Regions from separate parts of the Virgibacillus carmonensis genome, predicted to be linked through region 1. Evidence: riboswitches for the same ligand, from Rfam matches in the RefSeq annotation. Region 1 holds a riboswitch; each other region holds the start of a gene.
What was found. Region 1 has a riboswitch for S-adenosylmethionine ahead of AC3G7N_RS12035 (methionine ABC transporter ATP-binding protein). Riboswitches for the same ligand answer to the same signal wherever they lie in the genome.
Positions count from the first base shown of each region.

Region 2: it holds a riboswitch for S-adenosylmethionine, as region 1 does, so the genes downstream of both, AC3G7N_RS15095 (homocysteine S-methyltransferase family protein) here and AC3G7N_RS12035 (methionine ABC transporter ATP-binding protein) in region 1, are expected to answer to the same signal.
Region 3: it holds a riboswitch for S-adenosylmethionine, as region 1 does, so the genes downstream of both, AC3G7N_RS02375 (methionine ABC transporter ATP-binding protein) here and AC3G7N_RS12035 (methionine ABC transporter ATP-binding protein) in region 1, are expected to answer to the same signal.

Region 1 is NZ_JBYQFJ010000013.1:77,812-82,061, reverse strand. Features, by position in the region: gene AC3G7N_RS12040 (methionine ABC transporter permease) at 15-665, opposite strand; gene AC3G7N_RS12035 (methionine ABC transporter ATP-binding protein) at 655-1,686, opposite strand; SAM riboswitch class I at 1,758-1,861, opposite strand; SAM riboswitch class I at 1,965-2,068, opposite strand; gene AC3G7N_RS12030 (M20/M25/M40 family metallo-hydrolase) at 2,149-3,207, opposite strand; gene AC3G7N_RS12025 (thioredoxin family protein) at 3,341-3,889, shown strand; gene AC3G7N_RS12020 (potassium channel family protein) at 4,010-4,250, shown strand, end outside.
Region 2 is NZ_JBYQFJ010000021.1:26,108-30,357, forward strand. Features, by position in the region: gene AC3G7N_RS15080 (ectoine synthase) at 1-215, shown strand, start outside; partial or broken gene AC3G7N_RS15085 (N-acetylmuramoyl-L-alanine amidase) at 490-1,278, shown strand; partial or broken gene AC3G7N_RS15090 (SPOR domain-containing protein) at 1,303-2,067, shown strand; SAM riboswitch class I at 2,217-2,317, shown strand; gene AC3G7N_RS15095 (homocysteine S-methyltransferase family protein) at 2,404-3,453, shown strand; gene cysK (cysteine synthase A) at 3,897-4,250, shown strand, end outside.
Region 3 is NZ_JBYQFJ010000002.1:219,669-223,918, forward strand. Features, by position in the region: gene AC3G7N_RS02365 (MetQ/NlpA family ABC transporter substrate-binding protein) at 1-809, opposite strand, end outside; gene AC3G7N_RS02370 (methionine ABC transporter permease) at 826-1,491, opposite strand; gene AC3G7N_RS02375 (methionine ABC transporter ATP-binding protein) at 1,481-2,494, opposite strand; SAM riboswitch class I at 2,571-2,682, opposite strand; gene AC3G7N_RS02380 (pyridoxal phosphate-dependent aminotransferase) at 2,743-3,921, opposite strand; gene AC3G7N_RS02385 (Cof-type HAD-IIB family hydrolase) at 4,113-4,250, shown strand, end outside.

The DNA.
Region 1 (4,250 bases):
TTTTTTGTGTTTTTTTATCTTCGCCTGATTTTTCTAGATAAAATATTTCCTGTCGTTTGTAATCCTTGCACCATTACGACAAGAATGGCTACTGTAATAATCATCACTACCGTATCGAATCGTTGGTATCCATATGTAATGGCTAAATCACCAAGTCCTCCTCCACCAATCGCACCAGCCATAGCGGAAGCGCCAACAAGTCCTATTGTTGCAATTGTTAATCCCAGTAGTAGTGAGCTTAATGCTTCTGGTATTAAAAAACGGGTAATGATTTGTCTCGGTGTCGCTCCCATCGATTGCGCTGCTTCCATCACACCAGGATCAACTTCTAACAGCGAGTTTTCTATCAACCTGGCAATATAAGGACCAGAAAATAAAACCATTGGGACGATTGCCGCAGCAGTTCCTATCGAGGTTCCAACGATCAACCTGGTAAATGGTATAACTACCACAAGAAGGATAATAAACGGTATAGAACGGAACAAGTTCACGATTGTATTTAGTACACTAAAAACGGCAGCGTTCTCCCATAAATGTCCTTTACGTGTTACAACTAATAAAATTCCGAGCGGCAATCCGATTACCGTAGCAAAAATTAATGAAAATGCAACCATTGTAATGGTCTCTCCTAATGCTACAATAATTTGATCAAAGTCAACTAACATCCTCTAGCACCTCCTTGATTGTTACTTCTTGCTGGTTGATATGCATAATAACTCTACTAATCTCTTTCGCCGAACCCTCAAACTTCACAATCAAATTACCAAGGGATGTTCCTTGTAATTCTGTTATACTACCAAACAACACATTTACTTCTACATCGAATTTTTTCGCTATTTGTGATAAAAGTGGATGTCCAGCCGATTCACCGACAAACACAATCCGATAAATCTGATTGGTAGCTTCTTGCGCTCGAATTAATCGGTAAACTGATTCTGGTATCTCATCATGCATGACTGTGCTAACGAAATTATGAGCAGTTTTTGTTTTTGGTTGAGCAAACACATCAAAAGTTGATCCAGATTCAATCACCTTTCCACTTTCTAGCACTGCGACCTTATCGCAGATTTCCCGGATGACTCCCATCTCATGTGTAATGATTAAAATCGTGATTTTATACTCCTGATTTATTTTTTTCAACAGTTTTAAAATGTCATTTGTCGTCTGCGGATCAAGCGCTGATGTTGCTTCATCACACAATAATACGGATGGCTTTGTTGCTAATGCCCGTGCAATTCCTACTCGTTGTTTTTGCCCACCTGAAAGTTGGTCTGGATAATTATCTGCCTTATCACGTAACCCAACAAAATCTAACATCTCGAAAACTCTTTTTTTTACTTCTTCCTTTGGTGTCTTCATTAGCAGTAATGGCATTGCCACGTTTGTAAAAACTGTTTTTGAATTCAGGAGGTTAAAGTGTTGAAAAATCATTCCAATATTTCGCTTTGCTTCACGTAGTTCTTTTGGCGTAAGACTGAGTAAGTCCTGATTGTTTACAATTACTTTTCCTGATGTTGGACGTTCGAGCAGATTCACACAGCGTACTAACGAGCTTTTTCCAGCCCCACTAAAACCAATCACCCCGTATATTTCACCTTTTTCGATATGTAAGTCAACATCGTCTAATGCTTTTACTTGTGTTCCGTTACCTTGATAAACCTTCGTTACGTTCTCAAAAGTAATCATATTTTCCCTCCTTAAAATGCAAAAATGCCTCTTCTTAATAAAATAAGAAGAGGCATCATAAAACTTCCCTCTTCTCATCTATCAAGCTTACTGCTTGCTGGAATTGGCACGTTACTAAAAAAAGTACGCTGCCGAGGTATCGTAGGGCCAGTCCCTCCACCTCTCTAGATAAGAAGTTGCTATTCAGTTTTTAAATAAAGCGAAGGCGACTGTTTAAGAATTAAAAAAATCCCTCCTTATGATAATAAGAAGAGATTTGGATATACATCCGCCCACTCTTCTTATTTTTCAAGCTAATGCTTGTTGGATTTAGCACAGTACTTTTAAAAGTCCGTTGCCGAGGTATCGCAGGGCCAAGTCCCTCCACCTCTCTGAATAAGAAGTTCACTATTTAATTACTTAATACAATACTACCGTCATGAAATTTTGTCAAACAGTTTTTTCACTATTTTATAATTTTTCTCAGTCTTCTAATGGGTTTAAACTTTCTTCACCGGTTAAATTGGCTATCATCGTCACAAGTAGCTCAATTTCTTCATCAATATCCTCATAGCTAGCTGTTTCTACAGGTGAATGCATGTACCGTAATGGTAGTGAAACAAGTGATACTGGCACACCACGCCCTGTTAAACGCATTTTGTCGGCATCTGTGCCTGTCATTCTTGGTGTTAACTCATATTGTATATCCATATTTAAGTCTTTAGCCGTTTTTTCAAGCAGTTTATTAATTTTGATGTTTATCGGTGCTCCTTTAGCAAGAACTGGACCGCCATCTAAACAAACATCACCATGCTTATTTTTATCAACGGCTGGATAGTCCGTTGCAAAGGTAACGTCACAAGCGATTGCCATCGTTGGTTCGATTCCTGCAGCGGCAAAATAGGCTCCACCCATATTTGTTTCTTCATTCACCGTACTAGCAGCGTACACTCCTACTTTACAGCCTTGATCAGCCAATCGCTTTAGAACTTCTGCAACAATAAATGAACCTGTGCGGTTATCCAAACCACGGCCTGCTATATAACGATCCATTAATGGTTCCGGATCTGTTTTATATACGGCAAGATCTCCTATTTGCACATATTTTCCCATCTCTTCTTTAGATCTACATCCACAATCAATAAATAAATCTTCAAGTCCAAATTCATTTTTAAGACCGCCGTGGTGCTGTGCATTCACACCGATAACACCAGTCACTGTTTTTTCATAGCCTAGTATTGTAACTTTCATTCCTACTGCAGCTTTTGGGTTAATTCCTCCCATTTTATCAAAATGCAAAAACCCTTTTTCATCGATACGATTTATTACTAATGCAATTTCATCACAATGCCCTGCGAGTAAAACCTTAAAGGGTGCATCTGGGTTTAGAACACCAATTGCGTTACCCGCATTATCCGTGCGAATCTCATCGGCAAAATCTTGAACATAGTTTATCCATTTCTTCTGAATATGCATTTCATTACTTGATGGTGACGGTGTTTTTAATAATTCTAATAGAAAATTTCTGTTTGCTTGTTCCATTAAAAGTTCCTCCTACTAAATTTATTCTCCTATAATCATAGCAAATTTTATTGCGGTAAGCACTTTTGTTTACGAACCATGTCTAGTTGGGTAAAATTTGACAAAGACTTGTATACAAAGGAGAGAAATTTGAATGACGTTAAATGAGTGGTATGAAAAAGGAATGTCACCTGACGCATATATCGAATCAATGGAAAAACATAAAGAAAATTTAATACATATTTATGATCACTTCACGGTTCCAAATGATGAGGAATTTTTCCAACATGTAAGTAGAAAGCGGCTTCGAGTGTTGGTTTTGACGGAAGATTGGTGTGGAGATGCCATGTTAAATGTACCAATTTTATTGCGTATCGCCGAGTATACCAATATGGAAGTGGCTTTGTTTCCGAGAGACGCGAATTTAGAACTCATGGATCAGTATCTTACGAACGGAAAATCAAAATCCATACCAATATTTGTTTTCATCGATGAAGCAGGTAATGAAGTAGCAAAGTGGGGACCTCGAGCAGACAAGATTCAACAATTTCTTGATGATTCTCGTACAAATTTACCTAATAAGGACGCTGATGACTACAAAGAAAAGCTCAACGAAATGCTACTCTTCATGACAAAATCATTTCGCGATAACACTGATTTCTGGGATGAAGTATATCAAAGCATTAAAAAAACAATACAATAACCCTGAATTGAAAAAGGCATCCTGCTTGGATGTCTTTTTTTACGTTTATTCGTCCATACTGTAAGAAAAAAGAAAGCATTAGCTAAACATTAAAAAATAACTATAAATAAAGGTGAAATCATGCGTATTGAACTATTTAAACACATATATTTCCGGTTACCAATTATTCTGAGGCTATTGATTTCTGTATTTCTACTCATGCTCTCGTTTGGCGCTATCATCCACTTTGTTGAGCCAAATGAATTTCCGACCATTTTTGATGGTGTTTGGTGGGCATTTGTAACGGGAGCGACAGTTGGGTATGGTGATTATGTACCGTTAACAGTTCCTGGAAAGGTTATAGGTATTTTGTTGATTCTAT
Region 2 (4,250 bases), on a different contig from region 1:
CAGTTTATTGTATTGAAGGTGAAGGGGAAATTGAAAAGGTTGAGACTGGAGATGTTTATCAGCTTAAAGCAGGAACAATGTATCTTTTAAATGATAACGATAAACATAAACTCAGGGCAAGAACGCAAATGCGCATGGTGTGTGTGTTTAACCCACCACTTGTAGGAAGAGAAACACATAATGAAGAAGGATATTATCCGTTGTTGACAGAATAGATATTTTTTCTACCATGCCTGCCACCTGAGTATATTCAGGTGGCAGGCATTAATAATTAATAGGTTTGATTGATTATTTTTCTACCTCTAAACTAAACTCTATGAATCTCCTGACTAGAACATAAACTTGGACAATCACCTGTTTTCAGGTTTTTAAGCACAGCTGCCCCAGCGGGTTTTCTCCTCGAATCATAGAATAAATAGAGTACTAATTTGCCAAGTACTCAGTAGTTTTTACAAATCCGTGGCAAATAATTAGAGAGAAGGGAATTTAATGGTTAAAATTTATTTAGATCCAGGTCATGGTGGTTCTGATCCAGGCGCTAGCGGACAAGGTTTAAAGGAAAAGAATATTGTACTAGATATTGCCTTACGTATCCGTGATCTGCTGAACAACGAATATAAAGATGTTGAGGTGAATATGAGCCGTACAACAGATACTTCCGTAAGTTTAGCAGAACGCACAAATGAAGCCAATGCATGGAATGCGGACTATTTTTTGTCGATTCATTGCAATGCCTTCAATGGTTCTGCGCAAGGATATGAGGATTATATTTATATTGGGTTATCTGATTCATCCCTGACAGCGCAGTATCAGGATATCTTGCACAGTGAAATTACTGCTGTTAATGAATTAACGGATAGGGGGCAAAAACAGGCTAACTTTCATGTATTGCGAGAATCGATAATGCCAGCCTTATTAACGGAAAATGGTTTTATTGATAATGCAGGCAATGCAACGAAATTGGCCGACCCCTCCTATCGACAAAAAGTAGCCCGGGGGCATGTAAATGGTCTGGAGCGTGCCTTTAATCTGGAAAAAGTATCATCGGATGTACTGTATAAATTGATTGCTGGATCCTTTCAAGAACAAGCGAACGCTGAAGAACGGGTGGCTTACCTTGATTCCAAGGGGATATCTGCTTTCTTTGGTGAAATCACTGTATCTGGTGATACTTGGTACCGTGTACAGGCTGGTGCTTTCGAAAATCGAGCTAATGCGGAACAGCGATTGACGGAGGTTAAGGAAGCGGGAATAGGCGACGCTTATATTCTTGAGGAAACTACTATGGTAACGACCTATCATGTCATTGCAGGATCTTTTAAGGAAAGGGAAAATGCAGACAATCGGGTTAATTATCTTGATACCAAGGGGATCCCTGCGTTTGTCGACCCAACCAATATAACTGGTGAAACTTGGTATCGTGTTCAAGCTGGAGCTTTTGAGAACAGGAAAAATGCAGAGGAACGTTTAGCAAGAGTTAAAGAAGCAGGGATTGAAAATGCTTTTATTGTTGAAGACCGGGATCAGGAAGAAACTATTATTTCAGGATATCCAATTTCAGGCCCAATTCTTTTATCTCCAGAACAGTTAAATCGTTATGTGCATGCTATTAATCCAAATGCGCCCGCATTAGGAAGATATTATTTAGAATTCGGGGAGTATTATGGTATTAAAGGAGATATTGCTTTCGCACAAGCCTTGCATGAAACCGACTACTTCCGTTTTACAGGTGTCGTTGAATCTGGGCAGAATAATTATGCTGGGATTGGTGCTACGGGACCTGATAATCAAGGTGCTAGTTTTGCCACCCCAAGAGATGGAGCTCTTGCACACATTCAACACCTGTTTGCCTATGCTTCTACGGAATCATTGCCTGATAAGTATCCATTGATTGATCCGCGTTTTGATCTAGTTCAACGGGGGAGCGCACCAACATGGCAGGCCCTAAATGGTAAATGGGCCGTCCCGGGAGACGACTATGGAGAGTCTATTTTGCGCCTGTATGAAAGAATAGTGGAAGCATCTATTAGTGAATTGGAATCGGTTATAGAGGAGATTCAAGTTTAGTTTTCTCACCGACAGGCAATGGAGTATAGCTGGCCTCTATAATTTCGTAGTCTAAAAGAATTTACTGAGTTATTTCGAAATATTATAAATCTATACTTGACATTCAATAGCAACACATGTAACCTAATTAATAATTAAATAATGTAATTTTCTTATCCAGAGAGGTGGAGGGACTGGCCCTTTGAAACCTCAGCAACAGGTTTTTTAAATACTGTGCTAATTCCAGAAGTGTAAAGCTTGGAGATAAGAAGAGTAACTAGCCACGTGCCTAAACCTCTTCTTATATAAGAAGGGGTTTTATTTTTGGCTAATGAAAGTATACGAGGAGGAAAAGAAATGAAGCGTAGTTTGGAAGAACGTTTAAGAGAAGGTACTGTTATTTGTGGGGAAGGGTATTTATTCGAATTGGAACGAAGGGGATATTTACAAGCTGGTTCCTTTGTTCCCGAGGTGGCGCTGGATAACCCTGAAGCGCTTAAACAAGCATACAGGGATTATATGAATGCTGGTTCTGATGTTGTATTAGCTTTTACATATAATGCCCACAGGGAAAAAATGCGTATCATTGGGAAAGAAGAGTTACTAGAGCCATTAAATAGAAATGCTATCCGTCTCGCAAAAGAGGTTGCCAAGGAAAATACAAAAGAAGAAGCGTTGGTGGCTGGAAATATATCAAATACGAATATTTTTGATCCAGAAGACTCTGAATCTAAGACCAAAGTAAGAAATATATTTGCCGAAATGGTGAAGTGGTGTAAGGAAGAAGGAGTTGATTTCATAAATGGTGAAACGTTTTATTACCATGAAGAAGCACTTATCGCTTTAGAGGAAATTCAAAAACAAGATTTACCAGCAGTCATTACATTTGGTTTAATGGGAGAAAATATTTTACGAGACGGCTACACTGTCGATGAATCTTGTAAAGTCCTATCTGAAAAAGGTGCGCTAGTTGTTGGCATGAATTGCTTCAGGGGTCCTCACACGATGCAACCATATCTCGCGGACATACGAAAAAATGTTGGTGGATATGTGGGTGGATTGCCTATTCCATACCGCACAAGTGAAGAAAACCCGACATTCTTTAATCTGCCTGATGGAGGATGCAGCTGTCATTTACCTTTAGAAACAACCTTCCCGACAGCACTGGACCCTCTTTACCATAATCGCTATGAATTAGCAGAGTGGGCAAAAGAGGCAAAGGATATCGGCATTAATTATATTGGCTTGTGTTGTGGGGCATCACCAGCAATGCTTCGTGCAGTGGCAGAAGCGGTAGGCGTTGAGACAATTAATTCAAAATACTCCCCTGATATGGAGAAGCATTTCTTATTTGGAAAAGACGAAACACTAAAAGAACATAATTTGAGCTATCGGTCGAAAGCATAATTGGGCATTGAAAAAAAGCTTGTAGAAAAAAGGTTTTTCTACAAGCTTTTTTCAAGTATCAAAGAAAATATAAAAATTTGGCGATTGTCTGTCTAGCTCCAGCGCCTAGACACTCGAGACATAAGCAGTTCGCTTCCGCGCGAGCAAGGCACTCACACTGCACCCCTCTGCTTATGCTTGTCGTGTCTTACAAGGCGCTTACGCTTTTCGTGTCTGTCTAGCTCCAGCGCCTAGACACTCGAGACATAAGCAGTTCGCTTCCGGGCGAGCAAAGCACTCACACTGCACCGCTCTGCTTATGCTTGTCGTGTCTTACAAGGCGCTTGCGCTTTTCTTAATATCACTCATAATAAAGTAGCAAGACAAATAGTTTGTAAAGACCAGAAGTTAATTAGTAACATATAGAGAGGAATACTCGGAATTAAGTTGGGAAGGTGTCTTGAATGAAAGTTGTAAATAATGTAACAGAGTTGATGGGAGATACACCAATCGTAAAGTTGAACAAGCTTGTCCCGGATGATGCCGCAGAAGTTTTTGTTAAACTTGAGATGTTTAACCCAAGCAGAAGTGTCAAGGACCGCGCAGCGATAAATATGATCAGGGTTGCAGAAGAAACGGGATTATTGAAACCAGGTGGCCTGATTATTGAACCGACTAGTGGGAATACGGGGATTGGACTCGCCATGGCCGCAGCTGCGAAAGGATACCAGGCAATTATGATCATGCCTGATAACAGCACAATGGAAAGAAGAAATATTTTAAAAGCTTATGGTGCGGAAGTTGTATTAGTTCCAAGC
Region 3 (4,250 bases), on a different contig from region 1:
TCTGGTTTGCCAAATCCTTTAAACTCTTCATCGATTATTTTTTCGAACTCCGGAGATTCAATTACCTCTTTAATATCCTTTGCCCATTCTGTTTCTAAATCTTTTGTATTAACAACCACTCGGTTGCGGTAGTCATCAGGCATATTTTCTAGGACCAAGGCATCCAATAAATCTAGATCTGCTGCTAGCGCATAATTTCCTGGGACTGCAGCCAAATCTTCACTCTCCACTGTTCGTGGCAGTTGTCCAGCTTCCACTTGTTGGAATGTTAGATTTTTCGGGTTATCCACCACGTCATCAACCGTCGCACGTAATGGATCAATATCATCCTTAATCGTAACAAGACCTGCATCCTGTAACATAATCAATGTTCTAGCTAAATTTGTTGGATCATTCGCAATCGTAATTGTGCTTCCGTCTTCTATGTCCTCTAACGAATCAAATTTAGTAGAATACACACCCATTGGAGCTGTTGGAACAATTTTTATCTCAGACAAATCCATGCCATGCTCTTTCTCAAATGCTTCGTAATATATCTTATGCTGAAATAAGTTCGCATCCAAATCTCCGTTATCCAAAGCTTTGTTTGGTTGAATGTAATCACTGAACTCAACATTTTTAACTGTATATCCTTTTTCCTCAAGTAATGGCTTTAATGCTGTAGTTACCATGTCACTGTAAGGGCCAACCGTTGCACCAAATGTAATTGTCTTGTCATCTTTTGATTCACCAGATGCCCCTCCAGAACCACAAGACGTCAGCACCAATAAAATAACTAACGTAAAAATTAGACCTAATCCCTTTTTCATAGTAAAATCCTCCTTATTATCGTTTATTAACTGCTCTTGCAATGAAATCACCAGTGTATTGAATAACTTGCACCAGCACAATCAATACAATTACAGTCGTGTACATCACCATATCATCGTAGCGGTAATAGCCATATCGAATCGCTAGATCACCAATACCACCGCCACCGATTGTGCCTGCCATTGCGGAATACCCGATTAAACTGATCGTCGTAATCGTTAATCCACTAATAATTCCAGGCTTAGCTTCAGGTAGAATAATATCTTTAATAATCATCCACGGCGAAGCGCCAACAGAAATTGCCGCTTCAATCACACCTTTATCAATTTCACGCGCAGCAGACTCCACTATTCTTGCAAAAAATGGGATAGCAGCAACTGATAATGGGACTGCAGCAGCGGTGGGTCCAATTGTCGTACCTAATATGTAGTTCGTAAAAGGCAATAAGAAAACTAGTAAAATAATAAATGGTACCGAACGAATTAGATTGGTCACTACCCCAGCGATGCTTTTTACCACTTTATTTTCCAAAAATAGCCCTCGATCTGTGACATACAATACTATTCCAAGTGGTAGTCCGATTACGATAGCAATCACTAACGCTACACCAACCATGTACAACGTTTGAAAGAATGCCAAATTAAGTTCTGGCAAAATATCGATTAGACGACTAAACTCCATGCTGAATCACCTCCACCTGTTTCACGCGATTCATCAGATAAGTAATTGCTTTTTCCACTTCATCTCTATCACCATTTAACTCCATGACAAAAATTCCGAGCGGCGCATCCTGAATGTATTCAACTTTTCCATGTAAAATGTTTCCGCTAACCCGATATCCTTGAAGCATATCAGATACAATTGCTTCTTTTGCGAGCTCTCCTCGAAATTGAAGCTTAATCAATGTACCTTTACATCTTGCTAACAATTTATCAGGTAATGAAAATTGCAGTACAGTTTGAATAAACTTTTTCGTTAGCCCTTCTTTTGGATCGGAAAAAATATCATAAACAGCACCTTCCTCAACAATCCTCCCATCCTGCATTACGGCACATCGGTGACAAATTTCTTTGACAACTTCCATCTCATGTGTGATCACGACTATCGTGATACCGAGCTCTACATTAATCTGTTTCAATAATGCCAGAATGGACTTTGTTGTACTAGGATCAAGCGCTGATGTGGCCTCATCACACAACAGTACTTTCGGATTATTTGCAAGAGCTCTTGCGATACTAACGCGTTGCTTTTGCCCCCCGCTTAACTGCGCTGGATAATGATTGATCTTGTCGGTTAAACCTACTAAATCCAACAACTCTACTACTCTATCTTTTCGGGCATCTTTACTCAGCCCAGCTGCCTTTAACGCAAACGCAACATTTTCAAACACCGTTTTAGAAGCGACTAAATAGAAACCTTGAAATATCATGCCGATTGATTGTCGTGCTGTTCGTAACGCTTTCGGAGGCAAGGCTAGTAGATTAACCCCATCAACCAAGACGCTTCCTGATGTAGGGCGTTCCAAAATATTCATACAGCGAAGCAACGTACTTTTTCCAGCACCACTATAGCCAACAATCCCGTATACCTCCCCCTTTTTCACTTGCAGTGATACACGGTCAACCCCGATAATTTTCTCATGTTTCGTTTGATAAACCTTTTCAATATCTTGAAGTTCAATCATCGCTTACCCCCCTCTCCCTCTCAAGAACACAAAAACCCTCTTCCAAAATGAAAGAGGGAGTTGAGTTTGTATTCAATCCTTATCTTTCAGAATGGTAAACTATCATTCTGCAGGAAATAGCACCACTCCAAAACGGAAGGTTGCTGTGACATCAATGGGCCTAGTCCCTCCGTCACTCTGGATAAGATATGTAGTTGTAAAATTTTAATAAGACTAATCATATAGCCGTTTTTCATATTTGTCAATAATTATTTTCGGAAAAGATTTAATTTTCCGATTCTACGTACCGCTTCCGACAGTCGATTTTCATCAGCTAACAATCCTATCCGCACATATCCTTCTCCTGCCGGGCCAAAGCCATTTCCAGGTGCTGTAACAACATGTGCTTTTTCTAGTAGCAAGTCTGCAAATTCTTCTGAGGTATAGCCCTCTGGAACTGGTAACCAAGCGAAAAATGTTCCGTTTGGCGCCTCAACCTTCCAGCCGATTTCATTTAGCTTTTCGATAAAGCAATTTCGGCGTTCTTCGTATGTCGACACTAATTTTTGTACCGCTTCCTGGTCACTGTTCAGTGCAGTCGCTGCAGCTTGTTGAATCCCACCAAACAAGCTAACGTGAACATGATCCTGGATTAAATTTATGCTTTCAATTACTGACTTATTCCCAACGGCAAACGCAACACGCCAGCCAGCCATATTATATGTTTTCGATAAGGTGTACATCTCGATTCCAATGTCCTTTGCCCCTTCTGACTGCAAGAAACTTTGTGGCTTCTGCCCATCAAACCCAATCGCACCATACGCAAAGTCATGCAACACACAGATACCATGTTTTTTTGCAACCTCAACAGTTTCATCGAAGAATTCCTTTGTAGCAGTCGCTGACGTCGGGTTATTTGGATAATTTAAAAACATTAATTTCGCTCTGTCCAATGCGTCATCTCGAATCTGGCCATAATCAGGTAAAAAATTATGATCCTCAAGTAATGGCATCATTTCCGTTTTTGCATCTGCAAGTGCAATACCTGACATATAATCCGGGTAACCTGGATCAGGTAACAATGCCGTATCACCTGGATTTAGCAGGCATTGGCTCAGCTCAACAAGGCCGGATTTAGCCCCAAACATGATGGCCACCTCCGTTTCTGGATCGACCTCAACCCCATATTCCCTTTTGTAAAAGTCAGCCATCGCTTGTTTAGCATACCCGAAACCCTGAAACGGTGAATATTTATGATTGATTGGATCTTCTGCAGCATTTTGTAATGACTCAACAATATGATCGGGTGAAGGTAAATCTGGATTTCCCTGCCCCAAGTTAATCACGTCGTGTCCCTCGTTTTGCAGTTGCTGCACTTTTTTTACAAGCTTCGCAAAAAATTGCTCTGGCAAACGTTTCAATGCCTCAGACTGTTCAAACCTATGCAAATCTCTCACTCCCCAATTCTGATAATTGCTACTAATAATAGCCTCTGATTAGTGGTTTGTAAAGGAAGAAAAATGCAACACCATCTCACATATCTTTCTAATGATAATACAACCAATATATCCACATTTTAGATAAAAGTGGACTATTATGGTACTATTACAAGATAATAAAAAAGGTAAGGAGATCAACAATGACATACAACACACTATTTTTAGATATAGATGGGACTATTTTGCGACCTGATCATACTGTTATGGACTCTACAAAAAATGCAATCGAACAAGTTAAAAAACAGGGTATGGAAGTCTTTCTTTCCACAGGGCGCCCA